DNA from 2 places in the Paenibacillus sp. DRB1-1 genome. Region 2 is predicted to be linked to the other one. Evidence: predicted binding sites of a transcription regulator. Region 2 holds the regulator's gene; the other holds the start of a gene.
The links. The regulator LexA, encoded in region 2, represses DNA repair genes until DNA is damaged. The targets are predictions, from matches to a motif close to CGAACATATGTTCG.
Positions count from the first base shown of each region.

Region 1: the regulator LexA is predicted to act here: its motif matches at 7,563-7,576, upstream of addB (helicase-exonuclease AddAB subunit AddB).

Region 1 covers NZ_JBODQH010000001.1:4,523,263-4,533,933, forward strand. The annotation lists gene prmA (50S ribosomal protein L11 methyltransferase) at 58-1,023, shown strand; gene ACQW03_RS20355 (site-2 protease family protein) at 1,026-1,718, shown strand; gene ACQW03_RS20360 (16S rRNA (uracil(1498)-N(3))-methyltransferase) at 2,005-2,769, shown strand; gene mtaB (tRNA (N(6)-L-threonylcarbamoyladenosine(37)-C(2))-methylthiotransferase MtaB) at 2,771-4,114, shown strand; gene ACQW03_RS20370 (NUDIX hydrolase) at 4,220-4,654, shown strand; gene ACQW03_RS20375 (Na/Pi cotransporter family protein) at 4,644-5,666, opposite strand; gene ACQW03_RS20380 (class I SAM-dependent rRNA methyltransferase) at 6,025-7,404, shown strand; gene addB (helicase-exonuclease AddAB subunit AddB) at 7,643-10,671, shown strand, end outside.
Region 2 covers NZ_JBODQH010000001.1:5,200,252-5,210,922, reverse strand. The annotation lists gene metH (methionine synthase) at 1-1,966, opposite strand, end outside; gene ACQW03_RS23355 (1,2-dihydroxy-3-keto-5-methylthiopentene dioxygenase) at 2,248-2,790, shown strand; gene ACQW03_RS23350 (HAD family hydrolase) at 2,892-3,686, opposite strand; gene ACQW03_RS23345 (hypothetical protein) at 3,840-4,349, opposite strand; gene ACQW03_RS23340 (DUF896 domain-containing protein) at 4,470-4,676, opposite strand; gene ACQW03_RS23335 (LysM peptidoglycan-binding domain-containing protein) at 4,785-5,153, opposite strand; gene lexA (transcriptional repressor LexA) at 5,342-5,968, shown strand; gene ACQW03_RS23325 (hypothetical protein) at 6,789-6,953, shown strand; gene ACQW03_RS23320 (hypothetical protein) at 6,995-7,135, shown strand; gene ACQW03_RS23315 (PLAT/LH2 domain-containing protein) at 7,834-8,325, shown strand; gene ACQW03_RS23310 (YjcZ family sporulation protein) at 8,857-8,964, opposite strand; gene ACQW03_RS23305 (hypothetical protein) at 9,646-9,783, opposite strand.

The sequences.
Region 1 (10,671 bases), 680 kb from region 2:
TGCATGTATATAGTACAATGTAATGTATGCATGTGAAATGAGGAGGAAATGAAAACCATGTTGTGGAATGAAATTACAATACATACAACCGAAGAAGCCATCGAAATGATTTCGAATTTTCTGCACGAAGCAGGTGCAGGAGGGGTTTCCATTGAAGAATCCGGTTCGCTCAACAAGCCACGGGATACGTCCTATGGACAGTGGTATGATCGGCCTTTGAACGACATACCTGAAGGACAAGCGATCATCAAAGGCTATTTTGCCGAAGAAGTGGACATGGGTAGTATTCGTTCGCAGATTGAGCCGCGCGTCGAAGAATTGAGAACTTTCGATATTGATCCTGGTGAGGTTCAGTATGAACTGAAAACAGTTGATGAGGATGACTGGGCAAATGCTTGGAAGCAATATTTCAAGCCTTTGCGTGTGTCGGATCGTCTGACGATTAAACCCACTTGGGAGGACTATGAGCCTGCGAGTGAAGAGGAAAAAATCATTGAGCTGGACCCTGGTATGGCCTTTGGGACCGGAACGCATCCTACGACATCCCTTTGTCTGAGAACGCTGGAATCTGTAATTAAGGGCGGGGAAGAAGTCATTGATGTCGGCACGGGTTCCGGTATTTTGGCCATTGGAGCTGTAAAGCTGGGAGCGAAGCATGTACTTGCCTTGGATCTGGACCCGGTGGCAGTATCCAGTGCGCGGGAAAATACGCGTCTGAACGGACTGGAGGAACGCATTACCATTAAAGAAAGTGATTTGCTATCCGTGCTTAATGCAAGCGATCCAACGCTGGGTATCCAGTTACCGGTCAAGCTGGTGGTAGCTAATATATTGGCAGAGATTATTTTGCTGTTCATTGATGATGTATATAAAGCCCTGGAACCAGGTGGTATTTATATTGCTTCAGGGATTTGGAAGAACAAAGAAGAAGTTGTCGAAACTGCATTGAAGGCAGCTGGCTTTGAGATTGCCGAAATAAGCCGGGATGAAGATTGGCTGGCGTTTGTGGCGAGAAAGAGGTAAGTATGGATTTTTTACAAAATATTTTTCGTGTAAATTTAAATGTTCTTCCATTTTATTTACTGGCTGTGATCATATCGTTCACGGTTCATGAGTTTGCACATGCGTATTATGCCAATAAATTTGGCGACCCTACAGCCAAGCTACTTGGGCGCGTGACTTTAAACCCGGCAGTGCATATTGACCTGCTGGGTACGCTGCTGCTGTTGATCGGAGGCTTTGGCTGGGCCAAGCCAGTTCCGGTTAATCGTGACAATTTTAGCCGTCCGCGCCTCATGGGCATTATCGTATCGGCTGCGGGTCCGCTCAGCAATCTGTTGCTTGCATTTGTTACTACTTTGATCTATGCCGTGCTCCTTCATTTTCAAGTATTGCCGGGGATGGAGAACCAACGGGTGGCTCAAGCAATCTATTTGTTTATCAATGCCCTGATCAATTTAAATCTGTTTTTGTTTATCTTTAATTTGATCCCACTGCCTCCACTGGATGGATACCGGATTGTGGAAGATGTGGCTCCCACTCCTGTACGCCGCAAACTCCAGCAGTTTGAACAGTGGTCGATCTTTATTTTTCTACTTATACTGGTCATTCCGCAGGTTCGAGCTGTAACGATTGAACCTCTTTACACGCTGGCCCAGATGATTTATATACAGTTTTTGCAGTTCTCTTTTTATATCACTGGATTATTCGGAGCCTAAGGGCTCCTTTTTTTACGAGAATAGGTAGGTATAACCTGAATGGAAGAGGGAACAGACTGGTCATACAGGCGCAAAAGATGATATGATGTTGCTTGGTGATTTATTCGGATTTTGTACGGAACGTTAGTGGATAATAGTTATTTTTAGAATGAGGATTTTGCAAAAATCCAATAAGCGACTTCCAATGAACAAGATATAGATCGAAATGGTCTAGTTCGTCTAGATATTGCACTTTGGAGCGACTGGAATTGAATTTTGCAAAATCCAGGAATAGGTGTGAGAGAGAATGCAGCGTTATTTTATTCCGGCAGAGCAATTTCTAGAAGATCACGTGATTGTTGCGGGTGAGGACGCGCGACATATCGCTAAAGTCATGCGGGGCCGTAGTGGTGACAAAATTATAGTTAGTGACGGGGTATCTAGGGAAGCGCTGGCTGCATTGGATACGATTGAGCAGGATCATGTTACGGCGACGATTATTGAGCCGCTGAAGATGACCTCTGAACCGCATGTGCAGGTCACCATCGCTCAGAGTCTTCCTAAAGGAGACAAGATGGAGACGGTGATGCAAAAATGTACAGAAATCGGAGCAACCGGTTTTGTACCGTTTTTGTCCGAGCGTACGGTCGTGCAGTATGATGCCAAAAAAGAAGGCAAGCGACTGGAGCGTTGGCGCAAGATTGTGAAGGAAGCGGCTGAACAAAGCCACCGTAACCGGATTCCAGAAATTAGCGCGCCCATGACGTGGAAAGAACTTCTGGCTTCTTTTGCTGGGTATGATTTGATATGTTATTGTTATGAAAAAGAGCAGGGTAAACAGTTACGGGATGTAATCCAGCCTTTGGCAGGACAATGGGCGTCGACGGACATGCCGCGTGTTCTGCTGGTGGTAGGCCCGGAAGGCGGCTTTACTGAAGCGGAAAGCCTGGAGGCCGAGCAGGCTGGGGCCCAGTCTACAGGACTGGGAAGACGTATTTTGCGTGCTGAGACCGCAGGAATGGCTGCATTGGCATGCATTTTATATGAGACAGGAGAAATGGGAGGGGTTTAATATGCCGTCAGTGGCATTTTACACATTGGGCTGTAAGGTAAACTTTTATGATACAGAAGCGATCTGGCAGCTGTTTAAAAATGAAGGTTATGAACAGGTGGACTTTGATGAGCAGACTGCTGATGTCTATCTTATTAATACATGTACCGTTACGAATACTGGTGATAAAAAGAGTCGTCAGATTATTCGCCGCGCGATTCGACGGAATCCAGATGCCATTGTGGCAGTGACGGGCTGCTACGCCCAAACTTCTCCTGCCGAAATTATGGATATTCCTGGCGTTGATCTCGTTATCGGGACTCAGGATCGGGACAAAATCATTCCGTTCGTACAGGAAATTCAAGAAACGCGTCAACCGGTGAACGCCGTGCGCAATATTATGAAGACGCGTGTATTTGAGGAAATGGATGTACCTGATTTTGCTAATCATACTCGGGCCTTTTTGAAAATTCAGGATGGTTGCAATAACTTCTGTACCTTCTGCATCATTCCGTGGTCGCGGGGTCTATCCCGTAGTCGTGATGCTGCGAGTATTATTGCACAGGCGCGTCAACTGGTTCACGCAGGCTACAAGGAAATTGTACTCACAGGCATCCACACTGGCGGTTATGGTGACGACATGGATAATTATGACCTATCTGATCTGTTGTGGGATCTGGAGAAGGTGGAAGGGCTGGAGCGTATCCGTATCAGTTCGATTGAAGCCAGCCAGATTGATGAAAAAATGCTTGATGTACTGAACCGTTCCACCAAGCTGGTTCGTCATTTTCATATACCGCTTCAGGCGGGGGACGACACCGTGTTGAAACGGATGCGTCGCAAGTACACCACAGAAGAGTTTTATAACAAAATGCTTATGATTCGCAAAGCAATGCCAGATGTAGCGATTACAACGGATGTGATTGTCGGCTTCCCTGGGGAGACGGATGAAATGTTCCGCAATGGCTATGAGCTGATGAAAAAAATCGGTTTTTCGGAAATGCACGTGTTCCCGTACTCCAAGCGCAGTGGAACTCCTGCGGCGCGTATGGAGGATCAGGTGGATGAGGACGTGAAAAATGCACGAGTGCATGAGCTGATACAACTGTCAGAGCAAATGCAACTGGCGTATGCTGAGAAGTTTGTAGGTCAGGTGCTGGAGGTCATTCCGGAAGTTGCCCCGAAAGGGACCGAAGATAGCGGCATACTTCATGGATATAGTGACAATTATATTCAACTGGCGTTTGAAGGTACTGAGGATCTGGTTGGCAAGGTATGCCGCGTGAAGCTGACGAAGGCAGGCATTAATGAAAGTGAGGGCCAATTGGTCCGCGTACTGGAGAATGGGCTGCAAACAGCTCTGTAAGAACAAAAAAAAGCCTGAACAGGCAATAGAGATGGCAAACAAGGATTTCGCCTTTCCTTACAGAGAGGACGGAATCCTTGTTGCGCAAGGAAGGGAGATTACAGGATGGCGGCAAAAAAGGAAATTTCCGCAGGCGGCGTTGTGTTTCGCAAACAGGGGGAGCAGCTTGAAATTCAGCTCATTACAGACCGATATGGCAAGGTATCCTTGGCTAAAGGGAAAATGGAGTTGGGAGAAACAATCGAACAGACGGCTTTACGTGAAATTCGTGAGGAAACAGGGTTGAACGGGCGAATTATCCAACATGTAGATATGATTGCCTATACGTATCAGCATCCGGAATTTGGGGAAGTGGATAAAGAAGTACACTATTATCTTGTAGAGGCACTGGATGGGGATTTACAGGCGCAGATCGAAGAAATTAAAGGAGTTGCGTGGCATACACCTGAGGAAGCATGGCGTCTCCAGCGCCAGGGTGGATATGACAATAATGATGTCATTTTAAGCAAGGCGCTGTCCATGCTAGGAATTAACGTTTGATTCTGTGTGGAGATATACGATCCTCTAAACGCATCCACACAGGTAGATAGCAGAGAGGCAAGACCAGCAGAGAGCTAATAACGTTAAACAGGGTTTGGGCATGGGCTACCTTGGCTCCGGGCTCGGTAGATATCCAGGCGGCGGCCATTTCCAGCCCAGGGATCAACGGCATAAAGAGCAATGCTCCGCCTACGTTCAGCAGCACGTGGGACCAGGCCACAAATTTGCCGGACACGCTGCCGCCAACAGCGGCAATCAGAGCGGTTACGCAGGTGCCTACATTGGAGCCGATGACGATGGCGATCCCCACATCGGCTGGCAAGGCACCCGCAGCGGCAAGGCTGATCGCCATGCCAATGACGGCTGCACTACTGTGAATCAGTGCGGTCAGGCAGGCTCCAGCAGCGAAGGCCCACCACATGTTGGCCGCAGCGTGGTCAAGAAACCAGCGGAATAGTCCGGCCTGCTCAATCCAGGGGCCGACCGTTTGCATTACGCGGATACCTGCCAGAATTAGCGAAAATCCAGCAAAGACGAGGCTGATATATTGTACAGCCTGCGGACGGCTAAGCCCATTGGAGCCGGATGAAGCTCCGGCGGACGCATACTGGCGACCGGGGATAGCTTCACCCCACAGGACGGCAGTGCTCCAGCATAGCAGTGAGCCGCAGAGCAGCGGAACAGCCAGCATGCCAAGCTGGAGCCCCATCAGCTCGGTGGTCAGGCAGGTGCCGATATTGGTGCCGAGAATGATGCCGAGCGTGCGGCCGTAGGTCAACAGCCCAGCGTTGACCAGTCCGATCGTCAGCACCGTTACGGCGGTGCTGCTTTGCAGCAAGGCGGTAATGCCTGAGCTGAACAGCATGCCCCGCCAAGGGGAAACTGTGGCGCGGTTCAGCCAGCGGGTGAGGAAGGGACCGGCCAAATGCCGGAGAGCTGCTTCCATCAGCTTCATCCCGCCCAAAAAAATAAACAGCCCGCCGCACAGTGGGAGTATAACATGTATAAACACGGGCATAGCCCCCTTTTCTAGGTGAAAATACTTATGTAACAGCCTATGATCTGTCGGGGACAGCCATGACAAGCATGGCTGAGCTCTTTTTTACGGAACGATAATTTTGTAGTATCTTCGCAAGCTTTAAAAGCGTGACGTCGATATAAAGACGGGCAGTAGCGGAGCGGTTCATTTGAATCTGGAGAAGCGCCAGCGTTCGCCTTTGCAACGGGATTCTTACCTTTAAATGTGTTACCTAATCCCAAGAATCCCGTTGCAACAGCGATCGTAAGATCAAATGAATCGCGGAGCCGCGCCCCATCGAACACCGCACTTTTAAGGGCTTTGAGTAACTTAAGAATAGGAGTGAAGGATTTTGCCTTCAGTAATATTAGAACGCAGCCGTAAAAAAAGACTGGAGCACGCACACCCTTGGGTGTTTAAAAACGAAATAGCCAAGATCGAAGGGGACCCAGAGGCAGGCGATTTGGTCAGTATCGTTAACCATCAGGGGCGTTATTTGGCGACAGGTTACTATAATCCAGCTTCACAAATTACAGTGCGTGTAATGTCCTACGAGCCGCTGGAAGCAATGGATCAAAACTTTTTTGCCCAACGCTTTCGCAAATGTCTGGAGCACCGCGAACGTTTTGTGACCGGGGGAGACGCTTATCGGTTGGTGTACGGCGAGGCTGATTTTTTGCCTGGACTGATAGTAGATCGATTTGGTGATGTGTTAGTCGTGCAGTTGTTAACGCTTGGCATGGATCGGCGCAGGGAAGAAATCAGGGATGCGCTCGTTGAAGTAGTGGGTCCTGTTGGTATATATGAGCGCAGTGATGTATCCATCCGTGAGCTGGAAGGATTGGAACAAACGAAGGGTCCTTTGTACGGTGATTGCCCGCGTCATGTGGTGGTGACGGAAAATGGCCTGCAAATCAAGGTTGATATCGTAGAGGGCCAGAAGACGGGGTATTTCTTTGACCAGCGTGAAAATCGTGCGGCTATAGCACCGTTGATGACAGGTTGGGGAGCACGTAGTGGAATTACGCTACAAGAAGTAGCTGCAGACTCAGGGGATGCGGGCACTACGGTCATGAAGCCAGTGAATAAAAGTGGTAAGGTTGTTGAATTTCCATTCTGGGACGGCGCAACCGTATTGGAATGTTTTTCACATACGGGAAGCTTTACGCTCAATGCCTGTAAACATGGTGCTAAAAAAGTAACTTGTCTTGATATTTCTGAGCATGCGATTGAAAGTGCGCGGGATAATGTCAAGCTGAACGGTTTTGAGGAACGCGTTGAGTTTGTCGTCGACGATGCTTTTCAATATTTGCGCAATCAAGTGAAGGGTGTAGAGGAACGCAATGCACGAGCCGGGGGCAAAGGAGATACATCCAAGCCGCTGACAGCAGGTGGCGGACGCACCTTTGACGTGGTCATTCTTGATCCGCCAGCCTTTGCCAAAACGAAGAACGCTGTCAAAGGAGCTACACGTGGATATAAAGATATCAACCTGCACGGGATGAAGCTGGTCAATGAGGGCGGCTATCTAGTGACAGCGAGCTGCTCGTTCCATATGCGGCCAGAGTTGTTTTTAGATACCATTAAGGAAGCGGCGGCAGATGCCGGCAAAATCCTTCGTCTGGTAGACTGGAGAGCGGCTGGTAAAGACCATCCTCAAATTTTGGGTGTGGAGGAAGGCCATTACTTGAAATTCGCCATCTTTGAGGTGCGCAGCCGGACACAGCTGTAGGTTTCATACAAGGTCAAAGTCAATCGCCTTTTTGGTGATTAAATAGGTAAAATAGACTCGTTTAGATATAAATCAGTCCTGTAGAGAAGGCGTGCACCAAGCCAATCTGCGGGACTGATTTGTTTTTTTTAGAGAGAGGAAGAATTGCTACAACATGGCAAACGTACGTTCTTTTCTCCCTTGCCTGATATGCTATACTGTTTAATAGAATGTTGTTCGTTGGAAAGGAGGCCGCATCATGTCGGTCCGCTTGTTGATTGGCCGCTCTGGGAGTGGTAAAAGTACGTTAATCCGCAATGAAATGACGTCTATGTTACGCGAGGAGCCGCTAGGTAAGCCTATGCTGTTACTTGTACCGGAGCAATCGTCATTTGCTTCTGAGCATGCGTTACTTACAGAAGCCGGAAACGGTATTCAGGGGTCGGTGCGCGCCCAAGTGATGGGATTTCATCGTCTTGCCTATTTAGTTATGCAGGAAACCGGGGGTTCAGCACTGGTGCCTGTAACGGAAGAAGGCAAGAAGATGCTTTTATATAAAATTATTCGTCGTCGCAAGGATGAACTGAGTTTGTTTAAGGATTCGGGAGACCAGCTCGGCTTTGTGGATCGGTTGAATACATTGTTTACGGAGCTAAAGCAGTATGGAAATGATACTCGGTCTGTACCGGAGCAACTGGAGCGAATGAACGCTGCTGGAGAGTCAACTCCGATTTTGCGCGGCAAGCTCAAAGATATCAGTCTAATCTATGAGGATTTTGAACGAGAGCTGACGCTTAAATATATTGACGGTGAAGATACGCTGCGCATGCTGGCAGAACAGATTGCTCAGTCTTCCCTTGTGCGTGGGGCAGATATTTGGATGGATGGCTACCGCAGGTTTACACCACATGAATACAAGGTGGTGGAGCAGCTTATGCTGCACGCTTCTTCGTTGACGGTGGCGCTGACTTGCAGCCGCAGCTACGAGAGCGGGCAGCTTCCGCATGAGCTGGATTTGTTTCATCCTTCAGCGGCTACGTATGTAAAGCTCAAAGGAATGGCAGACGAGCTGATGGTAGAGACGCAGACACAATTACTACGCCCTGATCCGCTGCCGAGATTTAAGGAGCGTCCGGCGTTGGCATATTTGGAGGCTAACTTTGAACATCATACAGGGTTACGGAATCAGGAACAACGGATGCGGCAGCAAAAGCTACGAGAGCAATGGGCAGAAAAGCAGCCAGAGGGAATAAAACTGTACACTGCGGCTAATCGCCGTGCAGAGCTGGAAGGGGCTGTACGCGAAATGCGCCGTCTGGCCCGAGATGAAGGCGCGCGTTATCGGGAGATGGCTCTGTTTGTGCGTCATATTGAAGATTATGAGCCATGGGTGGAACCGATATTCAAACAATATGAGGTTCCAGTATTTCTGGATCAGAGGAGAAGTGTATTGCATCATCCCTTAGTGGAATTGATTCGGGCTTCACTGGATATCGTGCAGCGTCGTTGGCGATATGAGGATGTATTCCGTGCGGTCAAAACAGACCTTCTCCTGCCGCTGGATGGTCGGGTGAGCCGTGAGGAGATGGACCGTTTAGAAAACTATGTACTAGCCTGCGGAATACAAGGCAGCCGTTGGACAGACAGTCGCCCGTGGCAGGCTGTGCCCAGCTTGTCACTGGAGCTGGAGGAGCAGGAACGGAACCGTAGGCGGGATGAAACGTTGGATTTGATGGAACTGTGCCGGGATGTGATCGTGACGCCTTTACGTGCGTTTGAGAAACGTGTGGGCAAGGCACGAACTGCACTTGAGAAGTGTGAAGCGGTATATCTGTTACTGGAGGATGCAGAAATCGGCCACAAGCTGGACGCCTTCATTCATCAGGCAGAGGAATCAGGAAAACCTGAGCAGGCGAAAGAGCATCGTCAAGTATGGGATGCAGTGCTTGAACTACTGGATCAAATCGTCGAAATGATGGGTGACGAGAGGCTGGATACCTCTTTGTTTGCGGGTGTGCTGGAAACGGGATTGGCTGAGTTTCGTATGGGACTTGTTCCGCCAGCTCTGGATCAGGTTCTAGTCGGAAACACGGACCGTACACGTGTGTCCGGTATTCAACATGCTTTTGTGCTAGGTATGAACGAAGGTGTGATGCCGGCTGTGTTCCATGAGGACGGTGTGCTGAATGAGCAGGAGCGTACGGCATTAAACGAACGAGGCGTAGAGCTGGCGCCGGATATGACAAGACGTTTGTTGGACGAACGTTTTCTCGCTTATACAGCCCTTACCTCAGCCGGTAAAAGCCTGTGGATGAGCTATGCAGTGACCGATGAAGAAGGGAAGTCGTTGCTGCCGTCTGAGTTAGTACGACATGTGCGGCACCTGTTTCCTAGTCTGGACGAACGTCCACTGGCTGGATACCCTTTGCCAGGGGATGCTTGGACGACGCAATGGGAGTATGCTTCTCATCCGTCCGAGGCTTTGCCGCAGCTCATTGCGCAATTACGACATTGGCGACGTGGCGGTGACATTTTATCTCCTTGGTGGGAGGTATATAACTGGTATGCAAGCCAGCAAGGGCGTGAGAAGGACAAGCTACGTCAGCTGTTGACGTCACTTTTTTACGAGAACCATGCCGAAATGCAGAAGGAAACGAGCCGCCGTCTGTACGGCAGCAAGCTGCGTACCAGCGTATCTCGTATGGAACGTTTTGTGGCATGTCCATTTTCGCACTTTGCCTCTCACGGTCTTCGTTTGAAGGAACGTCAAATGTATCGCCTGAAAGCCCCGGATATCGGACAATTATTCCATGCCGCGCTTGGAGAGATGGCGATCAATTTGCGTAAACGCAATGTTAGCTGGGGCAGTCTCAGCACGGAGGAATGCCGCCAAGAGGCGGAAAGTACAGTGGAGCGTTTGGCACCTCGTCTGCAAGGCGAGATTTTAATGAGCTCCAAGCGGTATGGCTACATTTTGCGCAAATTGAAAGACATCGTGAGCCGTGCTTCGTTGATTTTAGGTGAACATGCGCGAAGAGGTAGTTTTGAGCCGATTGGGCTGGAGTTAGACTTTGGACCGGGTCAGCAGCTTCCTCCGTTAAGCTTCCGGTTAGATAACGGCGTTGTGATGGAAATTGTCGGACGGATTGACCGTGTAGATGTGGCAGAGGGAGAAAAGGGATTACTTTTGCGTGTCATCGATTACAAATCTAGCCAAAAGGATCTCAAGCTGCATGAAGTGTACTATGGCCTGTCCTTGCAAATGCTCACCTACCTGGATGTGCTGCT
Region 2 (10,671 bases):
CCAGCGAAGAATATTTCACGAGCGCTTGCTCCAGATCCGGAATGAGTCCCTCCTTACTTCCCTCGACTACATAGGAAGCCAGTCGTTCTTCAAGCGAAAGGTTTGATATCTTTTCTTTTTTCTCCACTTTCTTGTTACGGAAAGCTGCTACAAAAGCGGATAAAGTATCGTCATTTGTTTTATAGATCAAGTCTTCCGCAAGTTTCCGCTCATGCTCTGGAATGGATGCATAACGTTCAAGCTTCTCAGTGTTTACAATCGCATAGTCCAGACCTGCTTTGGTGCATTCATATAAATAGACGGAATTGAGCACTTCACGACCCGCTTCCGGCAAACCAAAAGATACGTTACTGATGCCCAGGATGGTATGCACTCCGGGAAGCGCTTCTTTAATAATGCGAATGCCCTCAATGGTTTCCTTAGCTGAACCGATATATTGCTCATCACCTGTTCCTACTGGAAATACGAGTGTATCAAAAATTAGATCCTCCGCTGCCAAACCGTAACGGTTCACCAACAGATCATAAGAACGTTTAGCTACCTCAAGCTTATCCTCACGTGAAATAGCCTGTCCACGTTCATCAATTGTTCCAACAACAACAGCAGCGCCGTACTTATGAATAAGAGGAGCCATTTTCTCAAATTTCTCTTCACCATCCTCCAAATTAATGGAGTTAATTATTGCCTTGCCTTGCGAATATTGAAGTGCTTTATCAATGACTTTAATATCCGTAGTATCAATCACTAAAGGTACCTTTACCTTGTTTACAACCAGTTTCAAAAATGCTTCCATATCCGTCATTTCATCGCGATCCGGGTCCTGCACACAAATATCAATGACATGCGCTCCGCTTTTTACCTGAGCACGGGCAATTTCAGATGCCTCTTCATATTTGCCTTCCACGATCAAACGCTTGAATTTGCGGGAGCCCAGAACATTCGTTCGCTCACCAACCATATACGGACGATTGTCCTGTTCAATATATACAGGCTCAATGCCCGATACGGCAGGAGGATGATGACCTACCAGCGGACGCGGCTCAAACTGCGCCATACTTTCACTCATAACTCGAATATGCTCAGGCGTGGTACCACAACATCCCCCAGCAATATTCAACCAACCTTTTTCAGCGAAAGCAGCCATTTTACGTGCTAATGAATCAGGCGATTCATGGTATTGGCCATTTTCATCGGGCAAGCCCGCATTTGGATAACAGCTAATAGCTGCAGAGGACATTTCAGACAGAGAGCGAATATGATCACGCATAAACTCTGGACCTGTAGCACAATTCAACCCAATCGAAATTGGATGTAAGTGTTCCAGTGATATGGAAAAGGATTCGATATTTTGTCCGGCCAACGTCGTTCCCATAGGCTCAATCGTGCCTGAAATCATTAGCGGAAGCTCGATACCTGTCTGCTCAAAAGCTTGCCGAATTCCGATGCTTCCAGCTTTGACGTTAAGCGTATCCTGTGAGGTCTCCAATAGCAGTACATCGACCCCGCCTTCAATAAGCGCCAAGGCCTGCTCTTGATAGCTTTCAATCAGCTCAGCAAATGTAACCCCACCTGTGACAGACAAGGTTTTCGTGGTTGGGCCCATAGCTCCTACTACAAAACGTGGCTTGTCTGCAGTGCTGTATTTATCCACCGCGTTACGCGCCAGTTTGGCCGCCACCAGATTAATTTCACGGGCACGTTCGGGTATATCGTAATCCGCCAAAACGACGGATGTTGCTCCAAATGTATTCGTTTCAATTAGGTCTGCTCCGGCCTTCAAGTATGCTTCATGAATCCCTTGAATGACATCCGGTCTCGTTAAGACCAGCATTTCATTACAGCCCTCCAACTCTTCCCCACCAAAATCATCGGGGGAAAGGTCTTCCTGTTGAATCATGGTGCCCATGGCCCCATCAAGAAGGAGTATTCTTCGTTGTAATGCATCCTGCAAGCTAACTTTATCCAAATTTCTTCACCCCCGCAAAACGTTAAATCCTAGTTTAGCAGAAACCGTATCATTTAGATAGATTGAAGTAAAAACATACGTTTTATACAGGTTGTTCTTTGTAAAAACGACTTCTCTAATCCATTTTTACAGTTTGTAGCATTAAAGAACGCACTTAACCCTGCAACCTTTAGCTATAGTCATTTGCATTATAAAATGTTGAAATCCTGTATTGTACAACGTTTCAAGACATGGTATTCTTTATACAACATTAATCCAAGTGGAAAAGAGGGAATAAATATATGGCCGAAATCTTACTACGTAATACAAACAAACGTATTAGCGGTGAAGAACAAGTACGTGAATTTCTGGAGAGTCACGAGATATTGTATGAACATTGGGATGCTTCCAAATTGTCTGGGGAGCTGCAAGAAAACTTTACCTTAACAGATGATCAAAAGGCCGCTGTTCTCAAAACATTTGAACCCGAAATCAAGGATTTAGCCGCACGTCGCGGATATAAAATATGGGACGTTATCACTTTATCTGAAGCAACGCCGAATTTGGACGAGCTGCTGGCCAAGTTTGAGCAAATTCACACCCACACCGAGGATGAGATCCGTGCCATTGTCGCTGGTAAAGGCATCTTCATTATTAAAGGCCCTGAAGAGATCGGCTATTTTAACGTAGAGCTTTCACCGGGAGACGTTATCTCCGTACCTGAAAATATACCTCACTTCTTCACTTTAATGGAGAATCAAAAGATCGTCGCAATCCGCTTGTTCATCGAAGAAAATGGCTGGATTGCCGAACCGTATGAAGATCCAACCTTCATTAAAGCATGATTACGAATTTATCCTTGTGTGAATAAAAAAACTCCCTCTGCTCTGTAACAATCGAGCGAAGGGAGTTTTCTTAATACTTGTTTCTAAAGACTATGGATTTCTTACTTTAACGATTGAATAATTCCGTCCAATTCAGACAGATGCTTGATCTGGAACTTCGGCTTGATCTCTGTGGTATTGGTTTTAGCGTTTCGGTTCACCCAGACCGAGTGTACACCTGCTGCCAACGCTCCTTGAATATCAGTCGTCAGTTTATCTCCTACCATTAAAGCATGTTCAGGCTCAATACCAAGAAGCCCCAAAGCATGCTGGAATATAGACGGATCAGGCTTGCCTCGACCAAATGAACCTGAAATGACAACATGATCAAAGAAAGGAGCTAATTGAGGAACTCCATCCAGTTTCTCCTGTTGTAGATCAGGGGAGCCATTTGTCAGCAATAACAGCTTGTAATGTCCCTTCAATTGTTCTAGAATTTCAAACGTTTCTTCATATACATGTGGACGCGCACGTCTTTCCGAAGCAAATTGGGTAGCCAGCTTTTCCGCCAACTTCTCATTATCTATCCCTAGTTGCTGGAGTCCTCTGCGCCATGATTCCTTTCGATAAACAGGGGCCAACTGTTCCAATTGGCGGAATTCAGGTTGCTCGCCTGCTCTAAAATTTGCCCACAATCCTTCAAACGGATTAATGCCGATCATTTGAGTAAAACTAAAGGTTTCATAGGATTCATACAAAGCGCGTGCTTCCTTGCGTACGGCTTCCTCCAGAGTTTTCGGATCAACACCTGCTTCACGGGAGCCTGTTTGGCACGCTGCATCAAATGCCTCTTCTACACTACGTTCATCCCACAAAAGGGTATCATCAAGATCAAACATTACCGCCTGAATCGTCATCGGATTATCCACTCTCTTTCCACAGTATATGTACGCCTATTTGCTTGATTAGCATTTGGATCGTTATGTGTGCCTATATTAAGCAAGCGGCCGCAGCATGTTATATGAAATAACATCTTGCGGCCTTCGTTACAGAGCTACAGGCTTAATCAGTTATTTCTTGTCTACCTGTATCTGATTGGATAGTGCAAACTTCTCAAGTCTCTCTGCAATGGCATCCGTGTCATAGCGACCTAATGATTTTGTGAAAATAAAATTACCGCCCTTACCTTTTCTTTCAACGGTTACGTAACCCTTTTCAATCTTAATGCCTTTCATGTCCCCTGCCGTCATTGGACGTTCTCTACCACCTTTCAGCATATAGAGAGTATCCTTTCCCACTTTCAGATAAGGACGACGGATAAAAAAGATAACAGCCAGCATCAAGTACAGGCCGAATACAAGCCAATCCATCCCTCGCATACCGGTCTTAGTCAAAAAGTAACTCATAAGCATGTACAATACAGAAAGACCAGCCAGCATAATTGGCACAGTAATGTTACGGCCACGGAAAATATCCATTGCAGAACCTGCGACGCTAATGGTTTGAATACCTTGCTTTTTGCGCGATTTATTTAAATGCGCTGTGTTTTTGCGTACTTTTCTTTCAAATGATCGGGCCATCTCTCAATTCCTTCCCAGATATATTACATTAAAACAATTGCCTCAAAGCTGATCTATAGAGATACCGAGAACGGCACCTAAAACAAAAGGCAAATTGCAGGCTTGAGCGCTTTAACAACATTAATGCTTCAGCCCGTCATTTCCCTTTGATGTATCATCGTCCACAAATTCAATCGTTTCAAGCTGCTGCCGAAAATTACTGCGAATGTTACCTAAATAAATTTCCCGAAGATTGGCGCGCTCTGTGGTTTCCTCTTCTGTCAATCCCTCGGATTTTGCTTTGCGCGCTAATTCATTAATACGCTGTACTAAACTGTCTATATCCAAATTGTGTCCCCTCCATAAAAGCAAAGATATAATACACTTTGACATGTAGAAAAGAGCTTGTCAAGGCTCCCACATTACGCTCCCTGACAAGCTCTAATAGTTTATAGATCAGAAGTTAGGAAGCTTGAGTATCTGACCTGCCTGCACTCCCCGATCCTCTAAATCGTTAATTCGCACAATTCCTTCTATATATACCCGTGTATCCATTCGTTCCGGTTTATGATTTGTGGCAATCTGCCACAACGTATCCCCAGGTTGTACCGTCAATTTAGTCATTTCTTCCTTGGAAGCTGAAGGAGCCGCGAAAACCGTAAGTACGCCTGCTCCTGCAATCCAAGCAACAATCACTATAATAAGAAGCTTAAGTAGAAGAGTATTACTAATAAACTGCATAAAACGCGCTCTCCCCTCTTTTCGGGTCTCCTGTAAATTTTCTAAATTCATTGGAAAAATACTTTGATAGGTGCTATATTTCATCATTGGCTGCGTCCTCCAAACGTTTGTTCTTATGTTTTCACAATATAACACGAACATTTGTTTTGTTCAATAGAAAAGAGAACAAAAGTTCGCAATTATTTTCAGGGATTATTTAGAACTTATGTTTGTACGAACGGAGGTTCTATGCTATAATTTTCCCAAACGTTACTAAATGGGGTTGATACGGTATGTCTAAGATTTCGAGCCGCCAGCAGGCCATTCTTGAATTTATCCGCAATGAAGTGCGTCTAAAGGGATACCCCCCTTCTGTACGCGAAATAGGCGAGGCTGTCGGATTGGCCTCCAGTTCTACGGTTCACGGTCATTTGGATCGTTTAGAAAAAAAAGGACTCATTCGCCGCGATCCTACAAAACCACGGGCTATTGAGTTACTCGGTCAAGACGAATCGGATAACAGCAACTTGATTAATTACTCCATTAGTCGTGTGCCCGTCGTCGGCAAAGTAACCGCTGGTCTTCCTATTACGGCGACAGAAAATATTGAAGATTACTTTCCTCTTCCCCAACACTTTGTTGGTGAGGATAAAATATTCATGTTATCTGTTGTAGGCGAAAGCATGATTGAGGCTGGGATTGCTAACGGAGACTATGTAATCGTACGTCAGCAGCAGACCGCTGATAATGGTGATATTGTTGTAGCTATGACAGATGAAGACGAAGCTACAGTTAAAACCTTCTACAAAGAAAAAGATCATATCCGGCTTCAACCTGAAAATCCAGCCTTTGAACCGCTTCGCCTGACACACGTCAGCATTTTGGGCAAGGTTGTAGGACTCTTCCGGGACTTCCACTGATTTCTCGTTCTTTCTCCCCCGTTATTCTAACCACTAATACAAAACCGGCTGCCTAGGGCAAGCCGGTTTTGTATTGCTATTATGTTTATTATGTATCTCACAACTATTTTTTCATTTCAGCAACCTATTCCTATTTTTTCTACTATAAAATCAGCCTCCTCATCTCAAATAATCCCCCACTGATCTTGAGCAGCTATACTGTCATGGGCAAAACTAATAGATCTTTTTTTGTTTTAGATAAATATGGTATATTAATTACTCATAGCTCTGTAGGAGGAATTAAATGAAAAAACTTGTAATTTCAGCGTTTGTTGTGATATTTATCGCCATAAGCTGTGGAGTTCCAACAATGGATCATTTGTATGCAAAAGAGAACTCCCACATAACAACCTACGACCATATTTAGTTTACAAATACTTATCCATTTCAGGTATTTAGAAAAGCAACTCGAAGCTGTAATTTTCGAAAGAAATAATTATCCAGGAGACAGCCAAGAATATAAACAGCTCTCTGAACAATTGAATCATATTCTTGCTCAAGAGGCGTACTACGAGAAAAAACTTAACACTCTTAATAGTAAATAATTTTCATACTAACTGCCTATTATCTTTATCTACACTATTAGACTCATGCTGACCTGCCTGTAACATTCTCCTGCAACGTAAAGTTGAAAAGGCGAAGACAGGTTCGCATGAGTTTTTTTATTAACCATTAGGAATATAGGTACTAGCTTCTTTTTGCTTTTAATAGATTTATGCTGATACATTACTATCACAATTGACATATGTATATAGCAGAACTAAGCAAAGGAGATATGCAGATGATCAGAAATAGAGTTAAAACGTATAAGCATCGCATCGGGAAAAACAGATATCTGGTCGTTAAAGTCTTTCAAGCCGCAGCTGCTAAAACAGGAAGCGGAAATGCACTAGCAACCAATGCCTTGAATATCAAAATTTCCAAGCGTAAGCATAAACGCCACTAAGATTTAACCGCACCTTCATTTCTTTGAAGGGAGGTGATAATATGAGCAGAAGACATTGCAAACGTGATTTGAGAAGAAGAAGATTAAACATCCGTTCCACTCAAAGAGCCATTGCGCGTGCAAGAGGTAACGCACTGGCTGTTAATCTGTTTAGCGTAAATGATAGACAACGCAGACGCTAATAATCGTTTTCAAGCAAAAGCGGGAAGGATTCTTCCTGCTTTTTTTGTGTTAAACGATACACCCAACTCCTAAATTCCATAGAACTGCTAAATTCAGTTGCCTTCCTTTAAATACCATCGACATATTCAACTATGCTTCCACTAGTTAAAACAGAAGCGAAATAGTACCCAGTCAAAGCAGCAGAATTCTTGACTCAAAAACTTTGTGTACAACTGACCACACCTATAGCCCTCAAACTTGCTTCAGCTTTTTTCACTTAAGTATTCTGGCTGTAAATCCGTCCAGGATTTGTACGTTGCTGCATTGTTTGCTCAATTTTTTATTTTTAAATTTTATAAGGCCCCACTTGCCCACCACCGTATTCCACAACCTCCATCATATCCTACTCAGCGGCTGGACTACAGATGCTCTTATCTGACTTAATGCAGCTGAAAACAATTCGATATTCGATCAACACTTCATATGTATGATTCATGTTGATCAACTCGACAATTCATTCTGGATAAGCGCTAAAAATCCTTCTCTAAATAATCATCCCCATACATGATTATTAGAAAGCTAATATCCGACACATAAAGATAAAATACAACAAACAAAGACAAGAAAAAAATTTCTCTTCACAACCAATGAACTATGTACAAAAACATTACACATGTATAACATTAAATACAAATACTAGAAAGGTGGTAACAATTTAATGAAAAAAGTATCTTTACTAGCATCAGTAGCAATGCTTATCTCATCTGTAGCTTTTGCTGCACCTTCTTTTGCAGATCAGGTCACAAGTGACACTTATAGTTCATTACAAGACTCAAATAGAAGTTTAGAGTCTGTTACGCCTTTTGCTAATGTTGAATATGTCGTTACTGTAAATACGGCCAATCTCAAAGATGCGGGAACAGACTCGAACATCTCTATAACTCTGTATGGTTCTAATGGAGATTATGCTACCGCTACACTCAATGGTAGCTTTGAACAAGGAGATTCCGATACAACAAGAATCAGCACTAGTAACCTAGGTGACATCAGAAAAATTACTATTAGAACTGATGGATCTGGGTATAAACCAGGTTGGAAAATCGCTAATGTCAAAATATCTGGAAACGGGAAAACTTTCTCATTTGCAGGTCCTAACCGTTGGCTTGGTGACGGCGGTTCCGCAGATTCCGAAACACTTTTTCCATCCTAAAAACAAATATTCATACAAAAGACTCTGTCGATATCTGGATAGAGTCTTTTTGTTTTGGATGAATAATCCTACTAAAATTGTATCGCCGTAATTATAACCCCATCTCATGAATCAATTTTAATAATAAACTCACTAATGGGAAAAATGTTATGTAAATTTGCCATATAAACAAAAGCTAAGAAATGACCGCTGGAAAAGTATATTGAATCTTCTTAATACTATACTGAAAGATATGCAAAGTATCGTGCGTATTATCGCAAATAAAGACCTATACCAGTTATTGTTGCAAACTAATAAGGCCCTATCTGAGATTAAATTTAGGTATTAGGAAGGATTGTACCCATTCAATGAAACATTCCTCTTCTCACAAAATACAATAAGCGCAAATCTATCATGGCAGGAAATCCACCAAGTATTCGCCAAAAGAGAAGCGAATACTGTGGCTATTGCCAAATAGCTTATGCGCTCATTGAGTTCAACTATTTTCCATCCATGAGTGAAGTGGTATTATCCAACAGTTCTTTTCACGAATTAAACCCAAAGTGATTTAGTGATGATAACTAAGAGAATAAAGAGCACTAAAATTGCCGCTGTAGAAGTCCATACACCGCCGCCACCTGTACCTTCATATGCACCCATGTCTTAAACCTCCTTTATTTGTCGTTCACCTTAATATATGTATAAATACGTTCAGTGATAGGGCATGCAGGTAAACAAAATAAAGGCTCACACCCAGATAAACCGGTAGAGCCTAATAATCTTTATAAAAGAATTAATTTCAAGATGATTACCAACAAAATGAAGAGTGCCAAGACAGCAGCTATCGATGTCCAAATCTTCCCGGCCGTTTCTTCGTAGCTTCTTTCTACTCCTCTCACACGTAACGCCTCCTTTGTTTACTCCACAGGCTATGCGAGGTTTTGTTTATGGGATGGACTTCTAGGAAAATAAAAAAACACCTTACCAGCGTATCCAGCAAGGTGCCACTGATAAGAACTTTTACTATTGCCACAACTAAAGAACAACAAGAAGGACTCCTACAGCACTTAGCTGATAGAGTCCTTCTTTATATCTGCCTTAATTCAATTTAATTGCATTGAGTTATGGCTCGAGTATATATTTTTCACTCTTCAAGATTCAATTAATGAATTCTACTATATTCCAAAACAATAAACACCCCGTCAGTGCATGCCAGTAGGGTATCACCCATTCTTTCGGATTATGCAACGATTTGGTGATATTTCAAAAGAATTTATGTAAGGTCAGGCTGCTCGCCTTACGATATTAAACGTTCTGTCCAGTTCCAAGTACCTTGGCTTGTCACTTTGATCTTATCCCCAACGGTAAAAAGGCCGTATTTTGACGGCCTTTCATGAGCTTTAGATACGCTTCCTTATGTTCCGGTATGTTGATGCGGCTGCTTACCCATAATCTATTACCTTCGAGTCTTTTTGACATGTATGTAGCCTCCTGATGTGTTATGCACAAATTATATTCTGCGTACAAAAAATAAACTCTAGATCATTGGAGGTTTAATACCGTATAATGCCTATTTCTAGACGAGGAAAATGTAATGATCTTTTGGTCACCATCCCAGCCCTCTATGATTACAATATAGAGCGCATATCGCTTTGTTGTCCCCTTCTTCCCAAAGCCAGCAAACACGTGCTTTTATGTCCCCACTACACTGCTACCTGTCTTTATCTCCAGTTCCTTCATGTTGGGCACCCGTCTTCGCTCAGCAGAATTATTGTAGAGTATTGGTAGTAGCGTTCGATATCAGGTAACAAAGCGTTCAACTTCTTTGTTACCCGGCGTTTCCGTATACTATTACAGATCAGAACAATGAACGACGAAAGCGGGCACAACTATTATGCAACAATAGCGGAATAGACGGTTGCCAAAGTTACACTAAACTTTTGCGGAAGTTTACGATGGCGCACGTAAAGCCATGGAAAGAATATGGGGGCGATATTCCTGAGCCAATAGGATAAGACAAGAATAGCAGTAAATTTAATGTGTGTATTCCTAAAAGCCTACGTCGTCCATTGTCCAAAGGAGCTGCTGCCGAAAATTCTCCCTTGAACCAGCATCGCCTTTACAAATTGAGCAAATGAGGGATTTACAATAAAGTTCGGACCTCCCCCCCATTAACCCAGCCTAAACAGACGCATCGCAGTTCGTGCCAGCCTTAAACGGCAGGTCATTCACCGCATTGGTGCCAAGATACCAAAGGCTGAGGATAGCTGCGAGTTCCCAAAAAACAGTTTTCAATAAAGCGTACAATCGCAGCACGTTAGATACATTTAACTAATCAGGAAATTATCCAAGTAGGAGGAAATAACC